DNA from 3 places in the Streptomyces sp. NBC_00028 genome. Region 2 is predicted to be linked to each of the others. Evidence: riboswitches for the same ligand, from Rfam matches in the RefSeq annotation. Region 2 holds a riboswitch; each other region holds the start of a gene.
What was found. Region 2 has a riboswitch for cobalamin ahead of OG885_RS15745 (ribonucleoside-diphosphate reductase subunit alpha). Riboswitches for the same ligand answer to the same signal wherever they lie in the genome.

Region 1: it holds a riboswitch for cobalamin, as region 2 does, so the genes downstream of both, OG885_RS34515 (cobalamin biosynthesis protein) here and OG885_RS15745 (ribonucleoside-diphosphate reductase subunit alpha) in region 2, are expected to answer to the same signal.
Region 3: it holds a riboswitch for cobalamin, as region 2 does, so the genes downstream of both, OG885_RS31530 (prenyltransferase/squalene oxidase repeat-containing protein) here and OG885_RS15745 (ribonucleoside-diphosphate reductase subunit alpha) in region 2, are expected to answer to the same signal.

What each region holds. Positions count from the first base shown of each region.
Region 1 is NZ_CP108293.1:7,653,716-7,663,830, forward strand. It holds gene OG885_RS34490 (cobyrinate a,c-diamide synthase) at 1-149, opposite strand, end outside; gene cobO (cob(I)yrinic acid a,c-diamide adenosyltransferase) at 149-748, opposite strand; gene OG885_RS34500 (putative cobaltochelatase) at 748-2,739, opposite strand; gene cobN (cobaltochelatase subunit CobN) at 2,736-6,392, opposite strand; gene OG885_RS34510 (cobyric acid synthase) at 6,389-7,897, opposite strand; gene OG885_RS34515 (cobalamin biosynthesis protein) at 7,894-8,841, opposite strand; cobalamin riboswitch at 8,942-9,083, opposite strand; gene OG885_RS34520 (hypothetical protein) at 9,241-9,462, opposite strand; gene OG885_RS34525 (anion permease) at 9,485-10,115, opposite strand, start outside.
Region 2 is NZ_CP108293.1:3,592,553-3,602,667, forward strand. It holds gene OG885_RS15720 (GntR family transcriptional regulator) at 1-476, shown strand, start outside; gene OG885_RS15725 (hypothetical protein) at 525-668, shown strand; gene OG885_RS15730 (DUF3311 domain-containing protein) at 807-1,061, shown strand; gene mctP (monocarboxylate uptake permease MctP) at 1,058-2,686, shown strand; gene OG885_RS15740 (GNAT family N-acetyltransferase) at 2,760-3,263, shown strand; cobalamin riboswitch at 3,286-3,446, shown strand; gene OG885_RS15745 (ribonucleoside-diphosphate reductase subunit alpha) at 3,570-5,936, shown strand; gene OG885_RS15750 (ribonucleotide-diphosphate reductase subunit beta) at 5,936-7,006, shown strand; gene OG885_RS15755 (hypothetical protein) at 7,079-7,291, opposite strand; gene OG885_RS15760 (helix-turn-helix domain-containing protein) at 7,384-8,349, shown strand; gene OG885_RS15765 (cytochrome P450) at 8,359-9,735, opposite strand; gene cyc1 (epi-isozizaene synthase) at 9,732-10,115, opposite strand, start outside.
Region 3 is NZ_CP108293.1:7,002,302-7,012,416, forward strand. It holds gene OG885_RS31480 (helix-turn-helix domain-containing protein) at 1-197, opposite strand, end outside; gene OG885_RS31485 (ATP-binding protein) at 308-670, shown strand; gene OG885_RS31490 (hypothetical protein) at 779-1,249, shown strand; gene OG885_RS31495 (pyridoxamine 5'-phosphate oxidase family protein) at 1,246-1,716, shown strand; gene OG885_RS31500 (YoaK family protein) at 1,735-2,391, opposite strand; gene OG885_RS31505 (transglycosylase SLT domain-containing protein) at 2,511-2,930, opposite strand; gene OG885_RS31510 (ECF transporter S component) at 3,239-4,039, opposite strand; gene OG885_RS31515 (ABC transporter ATP-binding protein) at 4,036-5,796, opposite strand; gene OG885_RS31520 (energy-coupling factor transporter transmembrane component T) at 5,793-6,941, opposite strand; gene OG885_RS31525 (SCO2322 family protein) at 7,087-7,728, opposite strand; gene OG885_RS31530 (prenyltransferase/squalene oxidase repeat-containing protein) at 7,728-8,960, opposite strand; cobalamin riboswitch at 9,074-9,215, opposite strand; gene OG885_RS31535 (phosphotransferase) at 9,277-9,921, shown strand; gene OG885_RS31540 (nuclear transport factor 2 family protein) at 9,902-10,115, opposite strand, start outside.

The DNA of each region.
Region 1 (10,115 bases), 4.1 Mb from region 2:
TCGATGTAGTCCGGCCCGACCTTGTGCGGAGACACGGCGAGCCCCCGCGCGGCGAACGCGGCCATCAACCCCGTGGCGACGGTGGTCTTCCCGCTGCCCGACGAGGGCGCGGCGATGACCAGCCGGGGGACGGAGACGGAGGAGGACATCACCACTCGATACCCCGCTGCCCCTTCTGCCCGGCGTCCATCGGATGCTTGACCTTGGACATGTCGGTCACGAGATCGGCGAAGTCGACCAGCTTCTCGGGGGCGTTGCGCCCGGTGATGACGACGTGCTGGGTCCCCGGCCGGTCCCGCAGCACGGCGATGACCTCATCGGTGTCGATCCACCCCCAGTGCAGGGGATAGGCGAACTCGTCGAGCACGTACAGCTGGTACGTCTCGGCGGCGAGGTCCCGCTTGACCTGCTCCCAGCCCTCGCGGGCCTTCTCCTCGTTGTCCATCTGGGCGTCCCGCTGCACCCAGGACCAGCCCTCGCCCATCTTGTGCCAGTCGACGGACCCGCCCTCGCCGGACGCCCCGAGCACCCGCAGCGCGTTCTCCTCGCCGACCTTCCACTTCGCCGACTTGACGAACTGGAACACCCCGATGGGCCACCCCTGGTTCCAGGCCCGCAGGGCAAGCCCGAAGGCAGCGGTCGACTTGCCCTTACCCACCCCCGTATGCACGACCACCAAAGGCCGATTACGACGCTGACGAGTGGTCAGCCCGTCGTCCGGCACCACACTCGGCTGTCCCTGAGGCATTAAGCGGCCCTCCTCTGTACGTCCTTGACCAGCCCGGCGATGGAGTCCGCCCGCAACTCGTCGAGCGTCACCGCCGTACCCCCCAACTCACCGGCGAGCTGCCCGGCGAGCCCCAGCCGCACCGGCCCGGACTCGCAGTCGACGACGACGGAGGCGACCCCGTCGGCGGCGAACAGCCGGGCCGCCCGCTGAGACAGCGCGACCGGCTCGGGCCCACCCGTGGCCCGCCCGTCCGTCACCACGACGACCAGCGCCCGACGCGCGGGATCCCGCAACCGCTCGACCCGCAGCACCTCGTGCGCCTTCAGCAGCCCGGCGGCGAGCGGCGTACGGCCACCCGTGGGCAGCGACTCCAGCCGAGCGGCCGCGGCATCGACGGACGACGTGGGCGGCAACGCCACCTCACCCGCCGTCCCCCGGAACGTCACCAGGCCCACCTTGTCCCGCCGCTGATACGCGTCGAGCAGCAGCGACAGCACGGCACCCTTCACGGCACCCATCCGCTGCCGAGCGGCCATGGACCCGGAGGCGTCCACCACGAAAAGCACCAGGTTGCCCTCGCGCCCCTCCCGCGTCGCCTGCCGCAGATCGTCCCGGCGCAGCACAAGCCCGGGACCGGACCGCCCCCGCGCCCGCTGATGCGGGGCGGCGGCCTGCACGGTCGCGGCGAGATGCAGCTTGGTCAGCGCACCCCGAGGGCGGCGCGCCCCCGTGGTCCGCCCGTGCTCGGTCCGCGCCCGCGAACGCCGCCCGGCGGCACCGTCCCCGAGCCCCGGCACGCTGAGCACCTTGGTACGGAACGGCTCGGAGGCCCGTACGGGGGACTGCTCGCCGCCACCGGCACCGCCGGCCTGCGGCTCCCCGTCCTCCCCGGCCTCGGGCCGCGCCCCGTCCCCGGAGCCACCCTGGGACCCGTCGTCCGGCGTCGGCTGCCCGCCGCCCCCGCCGGGCCCGTCCGGATCGGGATCCTCGTCACCGTCTCCGCTGAACTCCTCCAGCGTCTGGTCGAGCTTGTCCTCGTCAAGTCCCGGCGCGTCAAAGGGATTACGCCGACGCCGGTGCGGCAGCGCGAGCAGCGCGGCCTGCCGTACGTCCTCCGCGAGCACCTCGGTCCGCCCGGCCCACGCGGCCAGCGCGGTGGCCGTCCGCGCCATGACGATGTCGGCTCGCATGCCGTCCACCTCGAAGGCGGCACAGGTCGCCGCGATCTGCCGCAGCGCCCCGTCCCCGAGCCGCACCGACGGCAGCAACTCCCGTGCCGCCACGACACGTTGCCGCACGGCGGCCTCCTCGTCGGCCCACCGGGCCGCGAAACCCGCCGGATCGTCGTCGTACGCCAGCCGCCGCCGGACCACCTCCACCCGCTGGTCGGGCTCGCGCGAGGCGGCCACCTCGACGGTCAGCCCGAACCGGTCGAGCAACTGCGGCCGCAGCTCACCCTCTTCGGGGTTCATGGTCCCGACGAGCAGGAACTTCGAGGCGTGCCGCACGGACACGCCCTCGCGTTCCACGTACGAGGCGCCCATGGCGGCCGCGTCGAGGAGCAGGTCGACCAAGTGGTCGTGCAGCAGGTTCACTTCGTCGACGTAGAGGATCCCGCGATGCGCGTCGGCGAGCAGCCCCGGCTCGAAGGCCTTCACGCCCTCCGCGAGCGCCCGCTCGATGTCGAGCGCACCGACCAGCCGGTCCTCGGAGGCGCCGACGGGGAGCTCGACCATGCGGGAGGGGCGCGAGATGCCCGGTCCTGGCTCGTGCGGGCCGTCCGGGCAGGCCGGACCGGGCTGCGCGGGGTCGCAGGAGAAACGGCAGCCGGATACGACCGGCACCGCCGGCAGCAGCGCCGAAAGGGCCCGCACCGCCGTGGACTTGGCCGTGCCCTTCTCACCGCGCACCAGCACACCGCCGACCGCCGGTGACACGGCGTTCAGCAGCAGCGCGAGCCGCAGATCGTCCTGGCCGACGACGGCCGTGAAGGGGAAGGGGGTGGTCACTGGTCGTCGCCCTCCAGGTCGCCTTCGAGCTCAAGGTAGGTGGCGCGCAGCCGCTCCAGCGTCTCCGCGTCCGGCTCCGCCCAGAGGCCGCGGTCCGCCGCCTCCAGAAGCCGTTCGGTGATGCCGCGCAGCGCCCACGGGTTGGACTGCTTCATGAAGTCCCGGTTCTCCGGGTCGAAGACGTACTCCGCGCTGAGCTTCTCGTACATCCAGTCGTCGACCACGCCCGCCGTGGCGTCGTAGCCGAAGAGGTAGTCGACGGTCGCCGCCATCTCGAAGGCACCCTTGTAGCCGTGCCGGCGCATGGCCGCCATCCAGCGGGGGTTGACGACACGCGCCCGGAACACGCGGTGCGTCTCCTCGCCCAGCGTGCGGGTCCTCACCTGGTCGGGGGTCGCCGAATCGCCTACGTACGCCTCGGGGTTGGCGCCCGTCAGATGGCGGACCATGGCGACCATGCCACCGTGGTACTGGAAGTAGTCGTCCGCGTCCACGAGGTCGTGCTCACGGGTGTCGACGTTCTTCGCGGCCACGTTGATGCGCCGGAACGCCATCTCCATGTCCCCGCGCGCCGCCCGCCCGTCCAGCCCGCGCCCGTAGGCGTAGCCGCCCCACACCGCGTACACCTCGGCGAGGTCGGCGTCGGAGCGCCAGTTGCGGGCGTCGATCAGCGGCAGCAGACCGGCGCCGTACGCGCCCGGCTTGGAGCCGAAGATACGGGCCGTCGCGCGCCGCCGGTCCCCGTGCTCGGCGGTGTCCTCGTCGGCGTGGGCCTTCACGAAGTTGCGCTCGGCGGGCTCGTCCAGCTCGGCCACCTTGCGCACCGCGTCGTCGATCAGACCGACGACGTGCGGGAACGCGTCCCGGAAGAACCCGGAGATGCGGACGGTGACGTCGATGCGCGGACGGCCCAGCTCCGCCAGGCCGATGATGTCGAAACCGGTGACCCGGCGCGAGGCCTCGTCCCACACCGGGCGGCAGCCCAGCAGCGCCAGGATCTCGGCGATGTCGTCGCCCTGGGTGCGCATCGCGGACGTACCCCACACCGTCAGGCCGACGGACTTCGGGTACTCGCCGGTGTCGGCCAGGTACCGCTGGACCAGCGAGTCGGCGAGCGACTGCCCGACCTCCCAACTCAGCCTGGACGGAATGGCCTTGGGGTCGACCGAGTAGAAGTTCCGGCCGGTCGGCAGGACGTTGACCAGCCCGCGCGTCGGCGAACCGGACGGGCCGGCCGGGACGTAACCACCGTCGAGCGCCTTGAGGATGTGGTCGATCTCGTCGGTGGTGCGGGCGAGCCGCGGCACCACCTCGGTGCAGGCGAACTCCAACACGGCGACGCCGTCCGGGAGTTCGACCCCCAGCACACCCCGCAGCACGGCCGGGACCACCGCCACGTCCCAGTCGCGCGCCTCCATGCCCTCCGCGACCCGCCGGCACAGCTGCTCCAGCAGGTCGATCGCGTCGGCGGCGCTGCGGGCCGGGCCCTCGACCAGTTCCGTCAGCTCGACCGGCACCTTCACCGGGGCGCCGGGCTCGGCGAGCAATTCCTTCTCCACCAGCCCGAAATGGGCCGCGAAGCAGGCCCTGAGGCCCGGCAACGCGTTGGCCTGGCCGCCCCACACCTGTGAGGCGCGCAGCACGGCGAGCACGAGGTTGACCCGCGCTTCGTCGACCGGCCCGCCACCGAGGATGTGCAGCCCGTCGCGGATCTGCACGTCCTTGATCTCGCACAGATAGCCGTCGATGTGCATGACGAACTCGTCGAAGTCGTCGTCGTCCGGCTGGTCCTCGACATGCAGGTCGTGGTGGAGCTCGGCCGCCTTGACCAGCGTCCAGATCTGCGCCCGCACGGCCGGCGCCTTCGTCGGGTCCAGGTCGGAGACGAGCGCGTACTCGTCGAGGAGCTGCTCCAGCTTGGCGAGGTCGCCGTAGGTGTCGGCCCGCGCCATCGGCGGTACGAGGTGGTCGACGACGGTGGCGTGTCCGCGCCGCTTGGCCTGGGTGCCCTCGCCGGGGTCGTTGACGATGAAGGGGTAGATCAGCGGGAGTTCACCGAGCACGGCGTCCGGCGCGCACCCGCCGCTGAGCCCGAGTCCCTTGCCGGGCAGCCACTCCATCGTGCCGTGCTTGCCCATGTGGACGATCGCGTCGGCGCCGAAGCTGTTCTCCAGCCAGCGGTACGCGGCCATGTAGTGGTGCGACGGCGGCATGTCGGGGTCGTGGTAGATCGCGATCGGGTTCTCCCCGAAGCCGCGCGGCGGCTGGATCATCACGACGACGTTCCCGAACTGGAGGGAGGCGAGCACGATGTCGTCCCCGTCGACGTAGAGGCTGCCCGGCGGCTCGCCCCACGCCTCCAGCATGCCGTCCCGCAACTCCGGGTCCAGCTTGTCGAACCAGGCCCGGTAATCGGCCAGCGGCACCCGCGCGGGCGCGGCGGCCAGCTGCTCCTCGGTGAGCCACTCGACGTCGTGGCCACCGGCGTTGATCAGCCGGTGGATCAACTCGTCGCCGCCGGACGGGTATTCGGTGAGCGAGTACCCGGCCGCCTTGAGCGCGTCCAGCACCCGCACCGCCGAGGCGGGCGTGTCGAGACCGACCGCGTTGCCGACCCGCGAGTGCTTGGTCGGGTACGCGGTGAAGACGAGCGCGAGCTTCTTCTCCGCGTTCGGCTTGTACCCCAACCGGGCGTGCCGTACGGCGATCCCGGCGACGCGCGCGGCCCGCTCGGGGTCGGCGACATAGACGGGGACGTCGTCCGGGCCCTGCTCCTTGAAGGAGAACGGGACGGTGACGAGCCGCCCGTCGAACTCGGGGATCGCGACCTGCATCGCCGCGTCCATGGGGGAGAGCGCGGCGTCGGACGCCTCCCACGCCGCCCTGGACGACGTGAGGCAAAGTCCTTGCAGCACCGGCACATCGAGGTCGGCCAGCGCCCCGATGTCCCAGGCCTCCTCGTCGCCGCCCGCCGACGCCTGCGAGGCGTGCGCGCCACCGGCGGCGAGGACGGTGGCGACGAGCGCGTCCGTCCTGCCGAGGATCTCGTACAGCCCGGCGTCGGCACCGCGCAGCGAACCGCAGTACACGGGAAGGGCGTTGGCGCCGCGCGCCTCGACGGCATCGCACAGGGTGTCGACGAAGCCGGTGTTGCCGCTGAGCTCATGGGCCCGGTAGAAGAGCACACCGACGGTCGGCCGGCCCTCGATGAAGGCACGGTCGCCATGGACGCCGTACTCCGGCATCTTCTGCGGTTCCAGGAACCCCTCACCGGTCAGCAGCACGGTGTCGGACAGGAACCGGGCCAGCTCGGTGAGGTTGGCGGGGCCACCCTCGACGAGGTACTTCAGCGCCTCCGCGACCACACCGGCCGGCACGGACGACTCGGCCATCAACTCGGCGTCGGGCACGGCCTCACCGCCAAGGAGCACGGTCGGCACACCGGACGCCCTAAGCGCGGCCAGCCCGTCCTCCCAGGCACGCTTGCCACCGAGCAGCCGTACGACGGCGACGTCGGAGCCCTGGATCAGCCCCGGCAGCTCCGCGGCCACGTCCACGCGGGTCGGGTTGCCTATCCGGTAGTCGGCACCGGAGGCGGCCCGGGCCGCCAACAGGTCCGTGTCGGCGGTCGACAACAACAACACAGTGCTCATGCGGGCGCTCCCGGTGGAATGAAAGGCAGTCCTTGCGGCGCGCCCGACTCGATGAGCCGCCAGAGCGCGTCCGTGTCCGCGTGCTGTTCGATCAGGTCGCCGAGCCGGTCGAGCTGCTCCTCGCGCAGCGCGGCGAACGAGGTGTCGGGCGCCGGCACGAACCGGCGGCCCGCGGCGGCCGCCACCTCGCGCAGGAACGCCCGCCGGAAGCCGTCCGACTCCAGCGAGCCGTGCCAGTGGGTGCCCCAGGTCTGACCGACCCGGCAGCCGTCCAGGAAGGGTTCTCCCGAGGTCACGGAGGCGACCCCGTGATGGATCTCGTATCCCGTGACCCGTTCCCCGAGTGCCTCCCCCTCCGGCCGGGTAAGGATCTTCTCGTGGGCGAACCGAACCCTTAGGGGCAGCACCCCGAGCCCTTCGACCTGCCCCTGCCGGCTCTCGACCTCGTCCTCGATGTGCTCGCCGAGAACCTGGAAGCCGCCGCAGATCCCGAGGATCGGACGCCCTTCCGCGGCCCGTGCGACGAGGGCGCCGGCCAGCCCGCGCTCATGCAGCCACTCCAGTGCCCGCACCGTCCCGCGCGTCCCCGGGACGATGACGAGATCGGCGTCGGCGAGCTCCTCCGGCCGGTCCACGAACCGCACGACGACACCCGGTTCGGCGGCGAGCGCGTCCACGTCCGTGAAGTTGGACATCAGGGGGACCGCGCAGACGGCGACCCGCAGCACGTCCTCCCCGACGGGCGGGGCGGTGTTCGACTCCCGGACGGTCCCTCTGAGGGAAACCCGCAGACCGTCTTCCTCATCGATACCGAGGCCGTGCCGGAAGGGCAGGACGCCGTACGTATGCCGCCCGGTGAGCCCGTGGAGCATGTCGAGCCCCGGCTCGAGAAGCGACACATCCCCCCGGAACTTGTTGACGAGGAACCCGGCGACGAGCGCCTGATCCTCGGGGGACAGCAGGGCGACGGTCCCGAAGAAGGAGGCGAACACGCCCCCGCGGTCGATGTCCCCGACCACCAGCACCGGAAGACCGGCATTGCGGGCGATCCCCATGTTGACGATGTCGGTCCGCCGCAGATTGATCTCCGCCGGACTGCCGGCCCCCTCACAGATCACCGCGTCATACGTGCCCCGCAGTTCGGCGAGACAGTCGAGCACGGTCCCGAGCAGCTTCTGCTGCCGCCCCCCGTGATAGCCGCGCGCGCTCATCTCGCCGACGGGCTTCCCCATCAGCACGACCTGGCTACTCTGCTCGCCACCGGGCTTGAGCAGCACGGGATTCATCAGCGCGGTCGGCTCGACCCGACAGGCCTGGGCCTGCATGGCCTGAGCCCGCCCGATCTCCGCACCCTCCCGCGTCACGAACGAATTGAGGGACATGTTCTGCGCCTTGAAGGGCGCGACCTTGACCCCCTGCCGCACCAGCCACCGGCAGATCCCGGCGGTGACGACACTCTTGCCGGCGTCGGAGGTGGTCCCGGCGACGAGCAGCCCCCCGCTCATGACGTACGTCCCTTCTTCGTGGCCAGGGCCCGCGCGGCGACACCGACGCCGAGCGCGAGCACCCCGACCCGCCGCGAAAGCCGTACGGCGCGCTCGATGTCCCGCGTGGCGACGGCCCGCCCGGACTGATTGAGGACGGGCCGGTGCTCGATCCGCCCCGCGTACGACAAGGTCCCCCCGAGCCGCACCCCGAGGGCTCCCGCGAACGAGGCCTCGACGGGCCCGGCGTTGGGGCTCGGATGCTTGGCGGCGTCGGCACGCCACACTCGTACGGCCCCCCGGGGATCACTTCCGGCGACGGCGGCGAGTACAGCGGTGAGGCGCGCCCCCGGCCATCCGGCGAGGTCGTCGAGCCTGGCGGATGCCCATCCGTAGCGCCGGTACCGCTCGGACTTGTGCCCGACCATGGCGTCGAGGGTGTTGACGGCCCGGAACCCGAGCAGACCGGGCACTCCGCCGAACGCCCCCCAGACCAGGGCGCCGACCACGGCGTCGGAGGTGTTCTCGGCGACGGACTCGACGACGGCCCGGGCGATCCCGTCGGCGTCGAGGGCCTGCGGATCCCGCCCGCACAGGTGCGGCAGCCGGGCGCGAGCCCCCTCGACGTCCCCCGCCTCCAGAGCCCGCCCGATGACCCGGGCCTCGCGTGCGAGCGACGTTCCGCCCACCACGGCCCAGGTGGCGGCTCCGGTCAGCGCGACGGACGCGCTGCGGGAGGGACGTACGACTCTCCGGGCGAGGGCGCCCAGTCCCACGGCGCCCCCGACGCACACGGCGGTGTGCAGCGCGCCCCACCCACGATGGTCCCGCCACAGAGCCTTCTCCACGGCACCGGCGGCCCGCCCGAACACGGCGACCGGATGCCCCCGGTGTGGATCACCGAGCAGCAGATCTGCGACGAGTCCGGCGGCGGCGCCGTACGCGAAGACGCGATCGGCACGCATGCGCTCAGCCGGCCGTGGGGTCGGGCAGCGACCTGGTGGCGTACCTCAAACGGCAGGCGAGCATGGCGATATGTCCTCACTCAGGGTGTCCACGCCCTGGTTCGACGAGACCGACGGTGGGAGTTCCTGGCTCCCGGGGCTACCTACCCCGGTGACAGTGGCGGGACCGCGCCGGATTCACACCGGTCTTCCTCCCTGGCCGCCGTACTTGGCTCCGGCAGTCCACCACGGGCCCGGAAGGGCCGTCAACTCGCTGTTGACCTGCGGGAGCGGAGTGTGCAGAACCCCACATCGGCGGGCCCGCGGACGGGGTTCGCGAGGCCCGGAACGCGAGAGCGCCCTGTCCGGAATCCCCCCTTCAGGGGCCCGGAACAGGGCGCGGAATCGTCGTGGTGAGGCTCAGGCGACGATCAGATAGATGCCGTAGCCCACCGCCGCCGCACAGGCGGCGAAGCAGGCGTACGCGCCGGTCACGGCGAGGGACGCCGAGCCGCCCGCGGCCGAGGCCCGCTCCTGGCGGGAGAGACCCATGATGCCGAGGGTGAAGAGGGCCACGAGGGCCACGGTGACGACGAGGCTGACGCCGAAGACGGAGCCCAGTGCTTGCCAGTCGATCTTCATGTTGCTTGGTTTCCTTCGTCGCTCAGACCGCGGCGGCCGGCGGGGCCGCCGGTTCCGTGGAGGCCGTGGCCGCTGCCGGTGCGGGGATCGTGGCGGTCAGGACGTCCGCGACGGTGCCCGCCGGAGGCGGGGTGACCGCGGCGATCGCCGTCGTGACCACGCCGGCCGGCTCGTCGGCGGTGTCGTTGACGTTCGACGCGTCCACGACCTCGCGGCGCGAGATCTTCCAGATGGCCGCGCTGGAGGCGATCAGGAAGACCAGGACGACGCCCGTGCCCCAGTCGCCGAGGTCGGTCACCGACTCCGCCAGCGCGCCCACCAGGGCGGCCGCCGGGAGCGTGAGGCCCCAGGCCACGAACATCCGCGTCGCCGTCGACCAGCGGACGACGCCGCCCTTGCGGCCGATGCCCGCGCCCATCACCGAACCGGAGACGGAGTGCGTGGTGGAGAGGGAGAAACCGAGGTGCGAGGAGGCCAGGATGACCGTCGCCGCGCTGGTCTGGGCGGCGAAGCCCTGCTGCGGCTGGAGGTCGGTCAGACCCTTGCCCATCGTGCGGATGATGCGCCAGCCGCCGAGGTAGGTACCGAGCGCGATGGCCAGGCCCGCGGAGAGGATGACCCAGGTGGGCGGGTCGGAGTCGGGCGCGACGGCG
Region 2 (10,115 bases):
CCTACACCGAGGACATGCGCGCCCAGGGCCTCGAACCCACCTCGCAGCTCCTCGACATCGGCTACATCACCGCCGACGACCGCCTCGCCGAGCTCCTCGACATCACCGCCGGCGGCCGGGTACTGCGCATCGAGCGGCTGCGCATGGCGAACGGCGAGCCGATGGCCATCGAGACGACCCACCTGAGCGCGAAGCGCTTCCCCGCGCTGCGGCGCAGCCTGGTCAAGTACACCTCTCTCTATACGGCGTTGGCCGAGGTCTACGACGTCCATCTCGCCGAGGCCGAGGAGACCATCGAGACCTCGCTGGCCACCCCGCGCGAGGCCGGCCTGCTCGGCACCGACGTGGGCCTGCCGATGCTGATGCTGTCCCGCCACTCCATCGACAAGGACGGGGAGCCGGTGGAGTGGGTGCGCTCGGTGTACCGGGGCGACCGGTACAAGTTCGTGGCGCGGCTGAAGCGCCCCCTCGACTAGTGGTGTAGCGCACCCGCGCTTCCTGCTCTACGGTCCTCCCGTCTCCGTATGGACGGGAGGACCGCTCTGTCGACCGGACGAGGGCCGCCCCCGCCGCCGTACGTCGAGTCGCAACTCGTCGCCCCGGCCGGGCTGTTCCCGTCGCGGGACGAGAAGGAGGAGGACCCGCGTCAGGGCTTCCGCCGCTGCTGAGGCTCGCGGTTGACACCGATGTCGGACCTTCACCGAATCGACATACCGATATGCGGACGAGGTCTTCCACTCCTGTCACACCGTGACCTAGATTGCCTGCGCGTTACACGGTGATCAGTGAGGGGATGGAGCCGCCGCATGTCATCAGATTCGCCCGAGGCCAGACCACCGGTGGTGACACCCGTCCGCGTGGTCATCGCCCTGTGCCTCTTCGCGCCCTTCGTAGCGATGTTGTGGGTGGGGTCGTACGCGAAGGTCGACCCGACCTTCATCGGCATCCCGTTCTTCTACTGGTACCAGATGCTGTGGGTGCTCATCTCCACCGCGCTGACGATGACCGCGTACCAGCTCTGGCAGCGTGACCAGCGCGCCCGTCGTGGAGGTACCAAGTGAACGACGGCGTGAACGGCGTCGCGCTCGGCGTCTTCATCTTCTTCTTCCTGGCCGTCACGGTCATGGGCTTCCTCGCCGCGCGCTGGCGCAAGGCCGAGAACGAGCACTCGCTGGACGAATGGGGCCTGGGCGGCCGGTCGTTCGGCACCTGGGTCACCTGGTTCCTGCTCGGCGGCGACCTCTACACCGCGTACACCTTCGTGGCCGTCCCGGCGGCGATCTACGCGGCGGGCGCGGCCGGCTTCTTCGCGGTGCCGTACACGATCCTCGTGTACCCCCTGATCTTCACCTTCCTCCCCCGCCTGTGGTCGGTCTCGCACAAGCACGGCTATGTGACGACCTCCGACTTCGTCCGCGGACGCTGGGGTTCGAAGGGCCTGTCGCTCGCGGTCGCCGTCACCGGCATCCTCGCGACGATGCCGTACATCGCCCTCCAACTCGTGGGTATCCAGGCCGTCCTGGACGTCATGGGCGTCGGCGGTGGCGAGGACACCAACTGGTTCGTGAAGGACCTGCCGCTGCTGATCGCGTTCGGCGTGCTCGCGGCGTACACGTACTCCTCCGGTCTGCGTGCCCCCGCCCTGATCGCGTTCGTCAAGGACACGCTGATCTACATCGTCATCGCGGTGGCGATCATCTACATCCCGATCAAGCTGGGCGGGTTCGACGAGATCTTCGCCAAGGCGGGCGAGGCGTACAGCCAGACCAACCCGGCGACGGGCGCGCCGCGCGGTGCGCTGGTGCCGGGCGAGCCGGGCCAATGGACGTACGCCACGCTGGCGTTGGGCTCCGCGCTCGCGCTCTTCATGTACCCGCACTCGATCACCGCGACGCTCTCCTCCAGGAGCCGTGAGGTGATCCGCCGCAATACCACGATCCTGCCGCTGTACTCGCTGATGCTGGGTCTGCTGGCGCTGCTGGGCTTCATGGCGATCGCGGCCGGGGTCAAGGTCACCAACGGCCAGTTGGCGATCCCGCAGCTGTTCGAGGACATGTTCCCGGCGTGGTTCGCGGGTGTGGCCTTCGCGGCGATCGGTATCGGCGCGCTCGTGCCCGCCGCCATCATGTCCATCGCGGCGGCGAATCTCTTCACCCGCAACATCTACAAGGACTTCATCAAGCCGGACGCGACTCCGGAGCAGGAGACCAAGATCTCCAAGCTGGTGTCCCTGCTGGTGAAGGTCGGCGCGCTGGTCTTCGTCCTGACGATGGACAAGACGGTCGCCATCAACTTCCAGCTCCTGGGCGGCATCTGGATCCTCCAGACGTTCCCGGCCCTGGTCGGCGGTCTGTTCACCCGCTGGTTCCACCGCTGGGCCCTGCTCGCCGGCTGGGCGGTCGGCATGATCTACGGCACGGTCGCCGCGTACGGCGTCGCCTCCCCGACCCAGAAGCACTTCGGCGGCTCGTCGAAGGAGATCCCGGGCATCGGCGAGATCGGCTACATCGGCCTGACGGCGTTCGTGCTCAATGTCGTCGTCACGGTGGTCCTGACCTTCGTCCTGAAGGCCGTGAAGGCCCCGGAGGGCGTCGACGAGACGAGCCCCGAGGACTACACGGCGGACGCGGGCGACCCCGGCGTCCAGGTCGAGCTGCCGCCGGCGACGGCGGGCACCTCGCACTGAGGATTTCCGTGCTCAGCGGGCCGTCGGAACATCCGGCGGCCCGTTGTCGTACCGGTCGGGCACACTCGCTCCCATGGACATCGAGATCCGGGCTGCGGAACCCAGCGAATACGACACGATCGGTGAGATCACGGCCCAGGCCTATCTCCTGGACGACCTCCTCGCCTTCGGCGAGAGCGACTGGTACCTGGGCGAGTTGAGAGACGTCGCCAAGCGGGCCGCCTCCGCCGAGGTACTCGTGGCCACCCTGGGCGGCGAGCCCGTCGGCACCGTCACCTACGTCGCCGCCGGCGGCGCCCTGGCCGAGCACGCCCGGCCCGACGAGGCCGTGATCCGCATGCTCGCCGTCAGCCGCGCGGCGCGCGGCAGAGGGGCCGGCGAGGCCCTCGTCCGCGCCTGCGTCGACCGGGCGAGGGCGGCGGAGGGCTGCACGGGCATCGTGCTGTCGACCCAGGAGATCATGTACGCCGCCCACCGCATCTACGAACGCCTCGGTTTCGTCCGCGCGCCCGAGCGCGACTGGCAGCCGATCCCGGGTGTGGAGTTCACGCTTCTCACCTATGAGTTGACGCTCTGAAGTCGCCGCGACACAACATCTAGGGGTGCCACCCGAACCCGGCACAAGATGTATGCTCATGCTCGCTGTCGCCACAGGGGAATCCGGTGCGAATCCGGAACTGTCCCGCAACGGTGTACTTGTGCATGTCTTGTGCGTGTACGGGAGTCAGTCCGAGGACCTGCCGACAGCGTGCCCAGGCCGCCGTGGCCCGGGTGCCATGACGTCCGGGCCTCGTGGAGTGGGCCGGTGGACGCGACGCCGTGTGCGCTCGTGCTGCCCCCTGCTCTCCGCCAGGCCCCGTGCCGAGCGAGGGAGAGCCCCCCAGTGACCATCGCGCCAGCCGATCCGGCTTCAGCGGTCCAGGCGGAGAACGACGGTCCCGGTACCGCCCTGTTGCGGACCCTGACCGAGCTGACCGCCGACCTGCCCGACGCCGACCCCGGACGGGTCGCCGCCGCCGCGCTGCGCGGCCGCTCCGGCCGGGCGGACTCCGATGGCGGCGCGGAGCTGCGCGAGCTGGCGACGGAGGCCGCTGCCGGTCTCATCTCCGAGGACCCCGCCTACTCCCGGCTGGCCGCCCGGCTGCTGACCATCAGCATCGCCGCCGAGGCCGCCTCCCAGGGCGTCACGTCCTTCACCGAGTCCGTCGGGGTCGGCCACCGCGAGGGCCTGGTCGCCGACCGTACGGCGGAGTTCGTACGGGTCCACGCGGCGCGGCTCGACGCGCTGATCGACCCGGCCGGCGACGACCGCTTCGGCTACTTCGGGCTCCGCACCCTGCACAGCCGCTACCTCCTGCGGCACCCGATCACCCGCCAGGTCATCGAGACTCCCCAGCACTTCATGCTGCGCGTCGCCGCCGGCCTCGCCGAGGACGACACGACCCGCGCCCTGGACGAAGTCGCCGCGCTCTACGGGCTCATGAGCCGCCTCGACTACCTGCCGTCCTCCCCCACGCTCTTCAACTCCGGCACCCGGCACCCCCAGATGTCGTCCTGCTACCTCCTCGACTCCCCTCTGGACGAGCTGGACTCCATCTACGACCGCTACCACCAGGTGGCACGGCTGTCCAAGCACGCCGGTGGCATCGGGCTGTCGTACAGCAGGATTCGTTCCCGCGGCTCCCTCATCCGGGGCACCAACGGGCACTCCAACGGCATCGTGCCGTTCCTGAAGACGCTGGACGCTAGCGTCGCCGCGGTGAACCAGGGCGGTCGGCGCAAGGGCGCGGCCGCGGTGTACCTGGAGACCTGGCACTCCGACATCGAGGAGTTCCTGGAGCTGCGCGACAACACCGGTGAGGACGCTCGGCGTACGCACAACCTGAACCTCGCGCACTGGATCCCGGACGAGTTCATGCGCCGCGTGAACGCCGACGCCGAGTGGTCGCTGTTCTCCCCGGCCGACGTGCCCGAGCTGGTCGACCTGTGGGGCGAGGAGTTCGACGCCGCGTACCGCAAGGCGGAGGCGGCCGGTCTCGCGAAGAAGACCATCCCGGCCCGTGACCTCTACGGCCGCATGATGCGCACCCTCGCGCAGACCGGCAACGGCTGGATGACCTTCAAGGACGCCGCCAACCGCACCGCCAACCAGACGGCGCTGCCCGGCAGCGTGGTCCACTCCTCCAACCTCTGCACGGAGATCCTGGAGGTCACGGACGACGGGGAGACGGCGGTCTGCAACCTGGGGTCGGTGAACCTGGGTGCGTTCGTCGACCAGAGGACCGGCGACCTCGACTGGGAGCGGCTGGACGAGACCGTCCGTACCGCCGTCACCTTCCTCGACCGCGTGGTGGACATCAACTTCTACCCGACCGAGCAGGCGGGCCGTTCCAACGCCAAGTGGCGTCCCGTCGGCCTCGGCGCGATGGGCCTCCAGGACGTCTTCTTCAAGCTGCGGCTGCCCTTCGACTCGCCGGAGGCCAAGGCTCTCTCCACGCGCATCGCCGAGCGCATCATGCTCGCCGCGTACGAGGCCTCCACCGACCTGGCCGAGCGCAACGGGCCGCTCCCGGCGTGGGAGAAGACCCGTACCGCCCAGGGTGTGCTGCACCCCGACCACTACGGCGTCGAGCTGACCTGGCCGGAGCGCTGGGCGGCGCTGCGCGAGCGGATGGCGACCACGGGCCTGCGCAACTCCCTGCTCCTCGCCATCGCGCCCACGGCCACGATCGCCTCGATCGCGGGCGTGTACGAGTGCATCGAGCCGCAGGTCTCGAACCTCTTCAAGCGCGAGACGCTGTCCGGCGAGTTCCTCCAGGTCAACTCCTACCTGGTGGCCGAGCTGAAGAAGCTCGGCGTCTGGGACGCGCAGACCCGGGAGGCGCTGCGTGAGTCCAACGGCTCGGTGCAGGGCTTCACCTGGGTCCCGCAGGACGTCCGCGACCTGTACCGCACGGCGTGGGAGATCCCGCAGCGCGGCCTCATCGACATGGCCGCCGCGCGCACCCCGTTCCTGGACCAGTCCCAGTCGCTGAACCTGTTCCTGGAGACGCCGACCATCGGCAAGCTCTCCTCGATGTACGCGTACGCCTGGAAGCAGGGCCTGAAGACGACGTACTACCTGCGCTCGCGCCCGGCGACGAGGATCGCCCGCGCCGCACAGGCAACTGTCCCCGTACAGCAGGCCGCTGACCCCGAAGCGATCGCCTGCTCCCTTGAGAACCCCGAGTCCTGCGAGGCCTGCCAGTAATGAGCTCCGCCCACCCGTCGCCCGACCACCACCCCTCAACGGCGGCACTGCGTGCCGGCACCTCCACATTCAAGAACCTGCTCGACCCGGGCTTCGAGCTGACTCTGCGTCCCATGCGCTACCCGGACTTCTACGAGCGTTACCGGGACGCCATCAAGAACACCTGGACCGTCGAGGAGGTCGACCTCCACTCGGACGTCGCCGACCTGGCGAAGCTGACGCCGGAGGAGCAGCACCTGATCGGCCGCCTGGTGGCGTTCTTCGCGACGGGCGACTCGATCGTGGCGAACAACCTGGTGCTCACGCTCTACAAGCACATCAACTCCCCTGAGGCGCGCCTGTACCTGTCGCGCCAGCTGTTCGAGGAGGCAGTGCACGTCCAGTTCTACCTGACGCTCCTCGACACCTACCTCCCCGACCCGGAGGACCGGACGGCGGCGTTCGCGGCGGTGGAGAACATCCCGTCGATCCGCGAGAAGGCGGAGTTCTGCTTCAAGTGGATCAACGAGGTCGAGAAGCTGGAGCGCCTGGAGTCGAAGGCCGACCGCCGCCGCTTCCTGCTCAACCTCATCTGCTTCGCCGCGTGCATCGAGGGCCTGTTCTTCTACGGTGCCTTCGCGTACGTCTACTGGTTCCGCAGCCGGGGTCTGCTGCACGGTCTCGCCACCGGCACCAACTGGGTGTTCCGCGACGAGACCATGCACATGAGCTTCGCGTTCGAGGTGGTCGACACCGTCCGCAAGGAGGAGCCGGACCTCTTCGACGAGCAGCTCCAGCAGCAGGTCACGGACATGATGCGGGAGGCGGTCGAGGCGGAGCTCCAGTTCGGCCGCGACCTGTGCGGTGACGGTCTGCCGGGCATGAACACGGCCTCGATGCGCCAGTACCTGGAGTGCGTCGCCGACCAGCGCCTCACCCGCCTGGGCTTCGCCCCGGTGTACGGCTCGGAGAACCCCTTCTCCTTCATGGAGCTCCAGGGCGTCCAGGAACTGACGAACTTCTTCGAACGCCGCCCGTCCGCGTACCAGGTCGCCGTGGAGGGCACGGTCGACCTGGACGAGGACTTCTAGCCCGACGGGATGGATCCCTTCTCGCCGCCGAACGTCATGCGGCGAGGAGGGATCCGTCGCGTGCCAGGGGGTTCAGGAGCGGTGGGTCACCGTGGCGGTGACGTAGCGGCGCCGCGGCTGGGCCTGGGGGGCGGCGCTCTTCGGGCGGCCCTGCTCGGCCTCCCTGATCTCGCGGTCGATGCGCCGGTCGCGGGCGATGCCGATCACCGACGGCAGGACCAGCACGAACAGGATGGCCAGCACGGTCAGCATTCCGATCAGTCCTTCTGTCTGTGCGGTAGTCATGACACCACTCTCGCGCTGAACACTCCTGACAAACAGTGGCAGGACTGCCGCACACCCTCGATTTACTGCCATACGCGAGGCACACTGGCAGCATGCTGAAGAACGTGGTCGCCGTGTTGCTCGACGGAGTGCATCCCTTCGAACTCGGTGTCGTGTGTGAGGTGTTCGGTATCGATCGCAGCGACGAGGGGCTGCCGACGTACGACTTCGCCGTGGCCTCGGCCGAGGGGCCGACGCTCGGCACCCATGTCGGCGGGCTCAGCATCTCCACGCCGTACGGGCTGGAGCGGCTGGAGGAGGCCGACCTGATCGCCGTACCGGCGGGGGCGGACTATGTCGTGCGGGAGTATCCGCCCGAGCTGCTCGACGCCCTGCGCAGGGCCGTGGACCGCGGCGCCCGGGTCCTCAGCGTCTGTTCCGGCGTCTTCGTGCTGGGCGCCGCCGGGCTGCTCGACGGGCGGCGGTGCAGCGTCCACTGGCGGCAGGCGGACGAGCTGGCCGTCAGGAATCCGCGGGCGATCATCGAACCGGACGTGCTCTACGTCGACGAGGACCCCGTGATCACCTCCGCCGGCACCGCCGCCGGTATCGACGCCTGTCTGCACATCGTCCGCAAGGAACAGGGCCCCGAGGTCGCCAACAAGATCGCCCGGCGGATGGTCGTACCGCCACACCGGGACGGCGGACAGGCGCAGTACATCGAGCGGCCGCTGCCGAAGGACCGCTGCGACACCGTCGGCGAGGTCCTCGTCTGGATGGAGCGGCATCTCGACGAGGAGGTCACCGTCGAGCAGCTCGCCGAGCGCGCGCTCATGTCCCCGCGCACCTTCGCCCGCCGCTTCCAGCAGGAGACCGGGACCACGCCGTACCGCTGGATCCTGCGGCAACGCGTCCTGCTCGCCCAGCGGTTGCTGGAAGGGACGGACGAAACGGTGGACGCGGTCGCGGGCCGAACCGGGTTCGGCACCGCGGCCGCACTGCGCCATCAGTTCGTACGGGCGCTGGGGACCACCCCGAACGCCTATCGAAGGACGTTCAGGGGGCCGGAAGCCGCCTGATCCGCCTGCTCATCGCGCCACCGGCCGCAGCAGCAGCTTGTGCGGGCGGAGCGTGATGCCCACCCGGGTCCCGTCGTTCGACCCCGCCACCTGCTCGAAGCGGTACTTCGTGGCGAGCGCCGCCGTGATCAGCGTCAGCTGCGCCATAGAGAAGTGGTCGCTCGGGCACTTGCGGTTGCCGACGCTGAAGGGGCTCATGGCGTATTTCGGCACCTCCTTCACCCGTTCCGGAAGCCAGCGGTCGGGGTCGAAGCCGAGGCTGTCCTTGTACGACTTCGGGTCGCGCTGGACCGCGTACGGGCTGTAGACGATGTCCGCACCGGCCGGAATGCGATAGCCACCGAGTTCCGTGTCGGTGACCGCGCGGCGCGTCAATATCCACACCGCGGGACGCAAACGCATGGCCTCGACGACGACATTGTTGGTGTGCCGGAGCGAGCGGACGTCGTCGAATGCGACGGGACGGCCGCCCGTTACGGATTCGACCTCGTCGCGCACCCTGTCCGCGTGTTCCGGATGTTCCGCGAGGACTTGGAGCAGCCACATGATCGTGGACGCCACCGTTTCGCTGCCCGGGGTGACTATCGCGACGACCTGGTCGTGGATCTCCTGTTCCCCGATGGGGTCGCCATTGTCGTCCTTCGCCTCCAGCAATGCCGTCAGCAAATCGTCCGGCTTTTGACCAGACGCCCGGCGCTCGGCGATGATCTCGTCGACGAGGAGATGCAAATCGGCCAGGGCCGCGTTGAATTTCCGGTTGGGCGGCAGGGGCAAGTCGTAGAGCGGCCCGAGGGGCACGACCATCCGCCGGTACATCCCGCGGAAGACGGTGGCGAGGGCGACGCAGAGCCGCTCGGCCCGCTCGTCCATGAAGTCGCCGCGCAGCAGACAGCGGGCCGCGATCCGGACGGCCACCCGGAAGGACTCGGTGGTGCAGTCGACGGTCTCGCCGGGGCGCCAGCGCTCGGTCAGCGCATGCGCCTCCTCCTCCATGATCGGCCCGTACGCGGGGATCGCGTCGAGCCGGAAGGCGGGCTGGATGGTGCGCCGCTGACGCCGGTGCTGCGGGCCGTTGGCGGTGGCCACGCCCTCCTTGCCGAGCAGGCCTTCCAGGGACTCCCACAGCGGCCCGGCGATGACGAAGTCGGGGTTGAGCGCGAGGGCTCCGGTGAGGGCCGGCGTGGTCGGCGCGTAGACCTCCTTCGGACCCAGTTTGAGCCGGACGACCTCGCCGTGGTCGCGGAGCTGGGACATGAAGGCCAGCGGGTCGCGCAGCAGCTTCAGGCCGTGTCCGAGGAGCGGGACGCCGCCGCCCGCCAGGGGTGCTTCACGCAGCCCGGACGCCGGGGTCGCCGGCGCTTCGGGCTTCACAGACTCGACGGTCATTTCTCACCTGCCGCTTCGTTGTTGACGTACGGGGGCGTGGACCGGTCGTCCCAGCTGTCGACCGTGTAGCGGCCGGACTCGTGGTGGAACCAGTAGACGGTGCTGAACCAGTTGCGCATATTGCCGACGCAGGCGCGCACGGTGTGACTCAGCTCCTTTCCCAGGACCGTTCCGTCGGCGAGGGAATCCGCGAACCGTAAGGCGTCGTTCTCGGCGACGAGGAATGCGTCGATGCATTCCTCGACCCGTCGCCTGACATCGCGTACCGCCTGTTTGAGGCTCATTCCCTCGTGTTTGATGAGGCTTATTCCGAGGTTGTGGACCTCGTCACCCGCTATTTCCTTCGGCAGTGAGCAGAGGTCGTTGTACCAGGCGGCGAA
Region 3 (10,115 bases), 3.4 Mb from region 2:
GCGTCCGCCCGTTCGCTGAACTCCGGGGTCGGGACCTTCCTCGCCGTCTCGATCTGGCCGATGAGGGAGCCGGTGTAGTTGAGAATCTCCCCGAGCTGTTTCTGGCTCAGTCCCGCCGCTTCCCGCAGCCGCCGGAGCTCGTAGCCGTAGTAGTCGAGCGGCGAGGCTCCCGGGTCAAGGACGTTGATGTGCGTCACGAAGAGCCCCCACTCCAGAACGGGTTGTATCCGGCCTGTAGCCCAGCGTAGTCGCGGCAGTTCAGGCTCGTCCCGTGAACACATACTTTCCCCCCACCACGCACTACCGCATGCGCATCACCGTCGGCGAGCACTCGGTCCGGCACATCCGCCGCATCGTCCGCTCGCTGCTCGCCGAGTGGGAACTGGCCGAGCTGGTCGACGCCGTGGAGCTGGGCGTGACCGAGCTGGTCACCAATGTCGTACGGCATGTTCCGGACCGGCGGTGCGAGGTGGTCGTACTGAGAACCGCGGGAGTCCGGGTCGAGGTGACGGACTCGTATCCCCAACGGCCCGTCGTGTGCGGGGCGTTGACGGCCGACGCGGAGGGCGGGCGGGGGCTGGTGCTGCTGGGGGCGGTCGCGGACAAGTGGGGGGTGGCGGGGGCGGCCGGGGGTGGGAAGACCGTGTGGTTCGAGTGTGGGGTCGCCTGACTCGACCGCCCTGGGCGGCAGCCGCCTGCCCGCCGCCGTCAGGGCCGCCGATGAGTTTCCTCCGGACTCGCGGTCAGCACTGTCGTCCGGCACGAGGAGGTGTCCACCGTGGGTGGAGCGGCATGGCAGGAAGCGCGGGAGCGGCTCGGGGTCCTGGTCGGGGAGTGGGTGGTGGAGGCGGACTTCGCTGACCCGGACCGCGCGGATCCGGACGGTCCCACCGCGCGCAGTACGTTCGCCTGGGATCTGGACGGACGGTTCCTGGTGCAGCGCACCCGGATTCCCGTCGCCGGGGCGCCCGACAGCATGGCGGTGATCGCCGTCGATCCGGAGTCGGGGGCGTACACCTACCACTACTTCGACTCGCGCGGTGTCGTACGGACGTACGCGATGACCTTCGACGGCGAGGAGTGGACGCTGCTGCGGGAGACGGCGGACTTCTCGCCGTTGCCCTTCCGGCAGCGGTTCGTGGGGCGGGTCGGGGACGGGGTGGTCCAGGGGGTCTGGGAGCGGGCGAAGGACGCGTCGGCGCCATGGGAGCGGGACTTCGGGCTGGTCTATCGCAGGGGTGCGCGGTGACGGAGGTGGAGGCGGACGGCGAGGTCGGGCGGGGCATCGTCGACGGTGGTCGGTATCTGGTGCTGGCGACGGCCGACGCGGACGGGCGGCCGTGGAGCACGCCCGTGTACTTCGCGCACGAGGGGTATCGGGAGTTCTTCTGGGTGTCCTCGCCGGAGGCCACCCACTCGCGCAACATCGCGGTGCGGCCCGAGGTGGGGATCGTCGTCTTCGACTCGTCGGCGGCGATCGGGACCGGGCAGGGGGTGTACCTGTCCGCCGTCGCCGGGGTCGTGGCGGAGGGGGACGCGGCGCCGGGTCTCGACGTCTTCTCGCGCCGGTCCGTCCGGCACGGAGGGCGCGTCTGGACCGTCGAGGACGTGCGCGGCGACTCCGGTATGCGGTTGTACCGGGCGGTGGCGGACGCGCACTGGATGCTGGCCAAGGACGGCAGGCCGGACCACCGGGTGCCGGTGCGGCTCGCCTGAGCGCGGCCGGGTCCGGCGCTACTCCCGCCCCGACGCCGTCACCGCCAGCACTCCCACCAGCACCGTCGACACCAGCAGCGGGATGCCCAGCCCGTGGTCGCGGACCAGCCACGCGCCCAGCGCCGCGCCGGCGATCATCGCGCCGACCGCGGCGGTACGGCGTACCCGGCGCGTTCCTGGACCGTCGGCGGCCAGGCCCGTCAGGGTCATCGTCAGGACGGTGGTGGTGAGGTCGGCGACGCCCAGTTTGCGGACGGTCGCGTTGCGCAGGCCCATCGCGAAGGCCGTGACGGCGATGAGGGTGTAGACGGTGGCGGTGTCGTCGGGGGCGGCGAGGGCGACGACGGTCGAGGCGGCCAGCAGCAGCGCCTCGGCGGCGAGGGTGCGGCGGACCCAGGTGCGGCGCGGGCCCCGGCCGAGGCGCTGGGCGATACGGCCGCCGGTCGCCGCGCCGATCACGAACGCGAGCAGGGAGGTCAGGGTGTGGGGGACGGAGAAGCCCGGTGCGCCGGCGGCGGCGAAGCCCAGTACCACCACGTTGCCGGTCATGTTCGCGGTGAAGACATGGCCGAGGCCGAGATAGCTGACGGCGTCGATGAGCCCGCTGACCAAGGTCAGGACGAGCAGTACGGGTACGAGGCGCAGGCCGCGGTCGGGCTGGGGATCCGTGCTCACCGGGTCAGTGGACCACGCGGGGCGCCGGGATCGTCGTACTACGAAGGCGGCGACCCCCGGGAACGGGGGTCGCCGCCTTCGTGCGTCTGCGGTCAGTCGTCTGTCGTCTGTCGCTCGGCTCAGTACCAGCCGTTGGCCTGCCAGAACGCCCAGGCGCCGGACGGGCTGCCGTAGCGGGAGTTCATGTAGTCGAGGCCCCACTTGATCTGGGTCTGGGCGCTGGTCTTCCAGTCCGAGCCGGCGGTGGCCATCTTGGAGCCCGGCAGGGCCTGGACCAGGCCGTAGGCGCCGGAGGAGGCGTTGGTGGCGTTGACGTCCCAGCCGCTCTCGTGCTCGACGATGTGGCTGAACGCGGAGTACTGGGCGGAGTTCGGGATCATCTTGTGAGCGATGGACTTGGCCTGGGCGGCCGAGTCGGTCGTGGCCGCCTGAGCGGGCGCCGCGGTCAGCACCAGACCGGCGGTGGCGGCGGCCATCGCAGCGGTGGTGATGGCCTTCTTCGGGGAAGCGATGCGGCGAACGATGCGGGAGACGGACACGGAGAACCTTTTCTTCGGGGACGTGGTCTGTCGCGGCCTGTGCCGGTTGCGCCAGGCATCCGGTACATGCGTCGGCGCCGAGGCCCGTGGGCTTGTCGGCGCCGTGCGACGTTGTCCAGAGAAACAGGCTTGAAGCCCGTCCGCAATGACCCCTTTTGCTAGTGGTGGTCGTATCCGGGGCGGGAGGGGTCCGTGTGAGCTGGCTCTCAATGCGCAGGTCAGAGGCCGTTATGGCATGGGCATGGCGTCCGATATGTACTACTAGGGTGGTTAGTTCGTGATGTGGGTCATGTGGGGTGGTTCACCGATCAACGGGGTTCGAATGTGACCGCGCTCTCGAAGGCGGCCCGTCGGGTGGCTCTGCGTAGCGCCCTGAGCACGGCCGGGCCGAGCGTGAAGGTGAGGACGACCGTGCACAGGGCCCGGCCCAGGTCCCAGCCCAGTGAGGTGGCCAGACAGTAGAGGAAGAAGCGGGCCAGATTGCCGGGGACCGAGCCGTCCGGCTGGAAGGCGATGTTCGAGGCGGTCCCGGCGAGGAACGGCCAGCCCGCGAGGTTGGTGAGCGTGCCGTAGGCGAACGCGGCGAGGAAGCCGTATGCCGCGAGCAGCGCGAGTTCCGTACGTCCGCGCAGGCGTCGCGCGCCGGGCAGCAGCCCCGCGCCCATCGCGAACCAGCCCATCGCGAGCATCTGGAACGGCAGCCACGGCCCCACCCCGCCCGTGAGCAGCGCCGACGCGAACATCGACACCCCGCCGAGGGTGAAGCCGAAGCCGGGACCGAGGACCCGGCCGCTGAGCACCATCAGGAAGAACATGGGCTCGATACCGGCGGTTCCGGCGCCGAGCGGACGGAGCGCGGCGCCGGTCGCCGCGAGCACGCCGAGCATCGCGACCGCCTTCGGGCCGAGGCCCGACTCCGAGATCGTCGCCGCGACCACGACCACGAGCAGGATGAGCAGCCCGGCGAAGAGCCAGGGCGCGTCGGCCGCGTGCGCGTTGACCTGGGAGCGGGGCGGGGCGAGGAAGGGCCAGCCGAGGGCGACGACCCCCACCGCGCTGACGAGGACGAGGGCGGCGAGGGAGCGGGGGCCGAGGCGGATGACGTTCACGGGCGTTCGAGGGCCTTCCTCACCTGGGCCACGGTGAGCCACTTCTGCGGGGCGAGGATCTTGCTGACCTGCGGGGCGAAGGAGGGGGACGCGACGACCACGTCCGCCGCCGGGCCGTCCGCGATGATCTCGCCGTCCGCGAGCAGGACGACACGGTCGGCGATCTCGGCGGCGAGCTCCACGTCGTGGGTGGCGAGGACGATGGCGTGGCCCTCGGCGGCCAGTGTCCTGAGTACGGCTGCCAGGCGGGCCTTCGCTGCGTAGTCGAGGCCGCGGGTGGGTTCGTCCAGGAGGAGGAGCGGGGGGCGGGCGGTGAGGACGACGGCGAGGGCGACGGTGAGGCGCTGGCCCTCGGAGAGGTCGCGGGGGTGGGTGTCGTCGGTGACACCGGTCATCTCGGGGAGGAGGTCGGTGACGAGGGCGCGGCAGGTGCCGGGCGCTGCGCTCGCGTCGGAGTCGGCGGCCTCGCATTCGGCGGCGACGGTGTCCGCGTAGAGGAGGTCCCTCGGTTCCTGGGGGACCAGGCCCACTCGGCGGATGAGGTCGCGGGGTGGGGTGCGGTGGGGGATGGCTCCGCCAGTGCGGACTGTGCCGGAGGTGGGGGCGATGAGGCCTACGAGGGTGTTGAGGAGGGTGGACTTTCCGGCGCCGTTTCTGCCCATGAGGGCGAGGGTTTCGCCGGGGGTGAGGGTGAGGGTGATGTTGGTCAGGGCCTGGATGGGGGTGCGGTGGACTGTGAGGGCTTGGACTTCGGCGGCGTGGGGGGATGGGGGGATCGGGGTGGGGGTGCGTTTGAACCAGCGGCGGGGGGTGGGGGCGCCTGAGGGGGTGGGGGGTGTGGGTTGTTGGCGGGTGCGGGTTGTGTGTGGCTGGTCGCGCCCACGCGGCGGTAGCCGCACATCAGATACAGCCCCGCGCCCCTGAGGTACCTCAGGTTGGCCTGCGTTTAGTTGGTTCCGTAGGTCTGCTGCCCGTCGCCTCGCGTCTCGCACCGTTAGTGGCAGGGGTGTCCAACCCGCCAGGCGGCCTAGGCCCACCACCGGTGGATACACGGAGGACACGGCCATGATCTCGGCCGGGGTGCCCAGGCGCAGGGGCGCGCCCGGGCCCGGCAGGAGGGCTATCCGGTCGGCGTACTGGATGACGCGCTCCAGGCGATGCTCGGCCATGAGGACTGTGGTGCCCAGGTCGTGGACCAGGCGTTGGAGGACCGCGAGGACCTCCTCCGCGGCGGCGGGGTCGAGGGCGGAGGTGGGTTCGTCCAGGATCAGGGCCCGGGGGTGGGGGGTGAGGACCGAGCCGATCGCGACGCGTTGCTGCTGGCCGCCGGAGAGGGTGGAGATCGGGCGGGCGCGGAGGTCGGTGAGGCCGAGGAGGTCGAGGGTCTCCTCGACGCGGCGGCGCATCACGTCCGGTGGCAGGCCCAACGACTCCATGCCGTAGGCCAGTTCGTCCTCGACCGTGTCCGTCACGAAGTGGGAGAGCGGGTCCTGGCCCACCGTGCCCACGACGTCGGCCAGTTCGCGAGGCTTGTGGGTGCGGGTGTCGCGGCCGGCGACGGTGACCCGGCCGCGCAGGGTGCCGCCGGTGAAGTGCGGGACGAGACCGCTGACGGAGTTGAGGATCGTGGACTTGCCGGTGCCGGACGGGCCCACGAGGAGGACGAGTTCGCCCTCGGGGACCTCGAAGTCGATGCCCTGGACGGTGGGTTGGGTCGCGCCGTCGTAGGTGACGGAGACGTCCTCGAAACGGATCACGACGGCTCCTCGGGAGGCGGGGTGACGAAGGCGGGCAGCAGGCCGAGGAGGATCGCGGCCGCGGGGTAGAGGGGGAGGGTGGGGGTGGTCAGGGGGATGACGCCGGGGTGGAGGGCCGCGGGGTCGTGGACGGAGGCCCAGGCGAGCGCCGCGGCCACCGCCGCGCCGGAGGCGGTCGCCAGCCAGGCGCGGGCGCCCCAGGGGTCGGGGCGGTAGCGGGTGCGGGGCGTGCGGCGGCCGCCCAGACGGAGGCCGGCGAGCGCCGCGGTCACTCCGGCGAGGAGGACGGGGACGCCGTACGTGCCGCCTTCGGCGGTCAGCAGGCCGTACGTTCCCGCGCAGACGCCGAGCAGGCCGCCGAGGGTGAGGGTGTTCGTCGTACGGCGGACGCGGGGCGGGACGTCGGCGGTACGGCCGTAGCCGCGGGCGTCCATCGCGGCGGCGAGGGCGACGGAGCGTTCCAGGGCGCCTTCGAGGACGGGCAGGCCCACCTGGAGGAGGCCGCGCAGGCCGGAGTCGGGGCGGCCCCGGAGGCGACGGGCGGCGCGCAGACGCTGGACGTCGGCGATGAGGTTCGGGGCGAAGGTGAGGGCGACGACCACGGCGACGCCCATCTCGTACAGGGCGCCGGGGAGGGACTTGAGGAGGCGGGTGGGGCTGGCGAGGGCGTTCGCGGCGCCTACGCAGATGAGGAGGGTGGCCAGTTTCAGGCCGTCGTAGAAGGCGAAGGTGAGGGTCTCCGCGGTGACCTTGCCACCGAGGCGGATGCCCTGGGCCCAGTCCGGGAGGGGGACTTCGGGGAGGGTGACGAGGGTGTGGGTGCCGGGGAGGGGGGAGCCGAGGGTGACGGCGAAGGTGAGGCGGATGAGGAGGACGGCGAGGGCGAGTTTGACGAAGGAGGAGTAGGAGCGGGCCCAGGGGGTGTTCGGGCGGCGGGCGGCCACTACGTAGGCGGACGTGGCGATGAGGAGGGTGAGGAGGAGGGGGTTGGTGGTGCGGGTGGCGGCGATGCCGAGGGAGAGGGACCAGAGCCACCAGGCGGCGGGGTGGAGGGGGGTGCGGGGGGTGCTGTGGGTGCGGCGGGTGGGGGTTGAGGTGGGGGGCGTTTCGCTTGCCCGCGCCGGCGGGGTGCCGCCTGCGCCCACCCGTGCCGCCCCAGCGGCACGACTGCCCGCAGCTAGGGTGTGGTCTGCGCCTGCCTGTGCCGCTCCGGCGGTGTGACTGTCCGCAGTTGGGGGTTGTGGGGTGGGCGCCGCCTCGGTGGCGCGGCCGTCCGGGGGCTGGGGCGGGTTAGCGTGCATTCCTGCGGCGCCTTGCCTGCCATATCGCCGCCGCGGCCAAAGTTGCCACCGCTGCGGCGCCCGTCAGTAGGCCCACCGATGGGCCGGAGTCGTTGTTGGTGTTGTGCTTCTTCGCCGAGGTGTTCTTGTTGCCCGTCGCCACTTGCTCACCGCACCCGGTCTCCGGGTACCCGGCGATCGCGCACAGCAGGGCGTTGGTGTCGTAGCGCAGGGGTTTGGCCACCGTGGCCAGGGCTTCCGCCGTGGTCGCGTCGGCCGGGACCACCGCGCACTTCGTGCGGAGCGCGGGGGGTGTCTCTCCCGACGGGGCGTCCGTCGGTGTGCCGAAGTCGAGGACCAGGGCCACGCGTTTCTTGCCGGGGTCGGCGGGGGTGTTCGCGCAGATCTTCGCGAACGACGCCGTGCCGCGGGGCTTCGTCGCGTCCGTCGAGTCCTCGCTCACCGCGAAGCGGAAGCCCTGGACGTCGCCGTCGGCGGGGACGGCGGTGGCGGGGCCCTGGGTGGCGTAGGTCCAAGCCGTGCCGGTGCGGTCCCAGAAGGACCAGTAGCGGTAACCGGCGGCGTGGGCCGCCTGGCCGGTGAGGGCCAGGAGGCAGAACGCCGTCAGGAGCAGGGCGGCGACGCGGCGCATCACTGGCGGCGCTTCCGGCCGCGGAGCATGAGGGCGAAGCCGATGAGGGCGCCGAGGAGGAGACCGCCGCCGACGGTCCAGGCGACGGACAGCCCGTCATCGCTGTCGTCGGACTCGGTCGCGCCGGTCGCCCGTCCCTCCTTCGGGCCGGGCACGTGCTCCGGCGTCGGGCCGGTCGCGTTCAGCAGGACGATCAGGTCCTTGCCGCCGAACTCACGCGGGTTCAGGCCACCGGCCTGGGCGGCGAAGACGAGCTGGGCGTAGGCGGCCGGGCCGGTCTGCGCGGCCCACTTCAGGGCGTTGGCCTCCAGCCAGTGGACGGACGCGGTGGCCTCGGCGTGGAAGTCGGCGGCGGACAGGGCGACGACCGCGTCGGCGGTGTTGCCGTAGTCGGGCTGGTCCTCGGCACCGGGCAGGGCCGACTTCAGGTACTTGTCCTTGGCCATCGTCTTCGCGAGGTAGGAGGCGCCGTTGTGGGCGGCCTGCTCGGAGTCGCCGGGCTTCTCGCAGGACTGGCTCGCCCGGTCGTCGTCGCTGTGGACGTTCGTCTGCTGCTCGCCGAGCCCGCCGAGCACCGCCGCCGCCGTGGCGTCCGCGTTGGCGGTGAGCCCGCCCTTCTTGTCGGGCTGGTAGGCGAAGGCGCCCGCCCCCGTCCCGGTGCAGGGGAGGGCGAGGTCCAGCAGGGCGTCGTAGGGGCTCTTGCCGTTCTTCTGGACCTTCGCGGCCTGCTGGCCGACGGCGGTGAGCGCCCCGATGACCACGGACGTGGAGTTCGCGTCGCTCGCTCCGCCGGCGGTGTAGCCCCAACCGCCGTCCTTGTTCTGCACGGACTTCAGCCAGGCGACGGCCTTGCGGGGGACGTCCTCGTGTCCGCCGGTCGCGGCGAGGGCCTGCACCGCGGCGGCCGTGCTGTTGGTGTCGACCATGACCTTGGCGTCGCAGGCCTTGGTGGTGTCGGCGCGGAAGGCGGGGAAGGCGCCGTTGGCGCACTGCTGGCCGGCCAGCCAGTCGACGGCCTTGTCGGCGGGGTCGACGGACTGTTCCGTCTGCGCCATCAGCGTCAGCGACTGCCGCCACACCCCGTCGTACGTCGGGTCGCCCGCCCCGTACAACCCGTCGGGTATCGCCACCGAAGGCGAGGGCGAAGTGGACGGATCGGCGGCCATGGCCGGGGTGGCCGTGCCGATCACGGCGGTGGCGGCCAGGACCGCGGCGCTGCGGCGGACGTTCATGATCGGCGGATGCCTCTCCCTGCAAGGGAGCCGGGCAGCGCGGGGAGACCCCGGGCGGCTCGGCCCCGTAGACCTCGACGGTGCCGTGCACCGGCCGGATGCCGGTGCGCGTGAGCCGGTCAACTGCTCCGCGCGGGGCGATCCGGCTTGCCCGGGAGGCAGGGCCTCGGAGGCTCACGGTTGCGGGTCAGCGCCGGAATTGCACCGGCTTCCCCCCGTACGGGTGTGATGACGACGCGGCCACTCTACCCGCCCGTAAACAACCGGCTGAGGGGCTCCTGTGAGGCGCTCCCGACCGGGGGATAGGTTCGGCGGCGTGGAGATCACGGGGAGACTGATCGGCTCGGGGCGGGCGTCCGACGTCTATGAGATCGACGACGCGTGGGTGCTGCGGCGCGACCGGGAGGGGTACGCGGACGCGCTGGCCGAGGCCGCCGTCATGGAGCGGGTGCGGGCCCATGGGTATCCGGTGCCCCGGGTGCGGACAGCGGATTCCTCCCGGTCCGACCTCGTCATGCAGCGGCTGCACGGGCCGACGATGCTGGCGGCGTTCGCGGCCGGGCGCATCGACGCGCGGGACGCGGGGGAGATGCTGGCGGGGCTGTTGCGGCGGCTGCATGCCGTGCCGGGGCGGGTGGTTCACCTGGATCTGCATCCGGACAACGTGATGCTCACCGCCGACGGGCCCTACGTCATCGACTGGGCCAATGCCGAGGAGGGCGACCCCGGCCTCGACTGGGGCATGTCCGCGGTGATCCTCGCCCAGGTCGCCGTCGGGGACGAGCCGATCGCGGGGCCGGCGCGCGCGATGCTGGCCGCCCTACTGGCCGACCCGTCCGCGCTCACGGAGGAGGGGCTCGTCGAGGCGCGCGGGCGGCGGGCGGTCAATCCGACGATGAGCCGACGGGAGACCGAACTGCTCGGCGCCGCCGAGGAGTTGGTCAGGACGTTCCTGTCCTGACCGGAGTCGGGCCGCCGAACGGCAGCCGCAGCCTTCGCGACGCGAGCAGCCACGTGCCCTTCGCCGACCTGCGGAACTCGTCCTCGTACTGCCCGACCTGGACGGGCGGGCCCGGCGGGACGGGGCCCTGGCCGCCCTCGTGGCCGTCGACGCGGTACGTCGTGAAGTACGAGGTCGCCGTCGCCCTGTCCGGG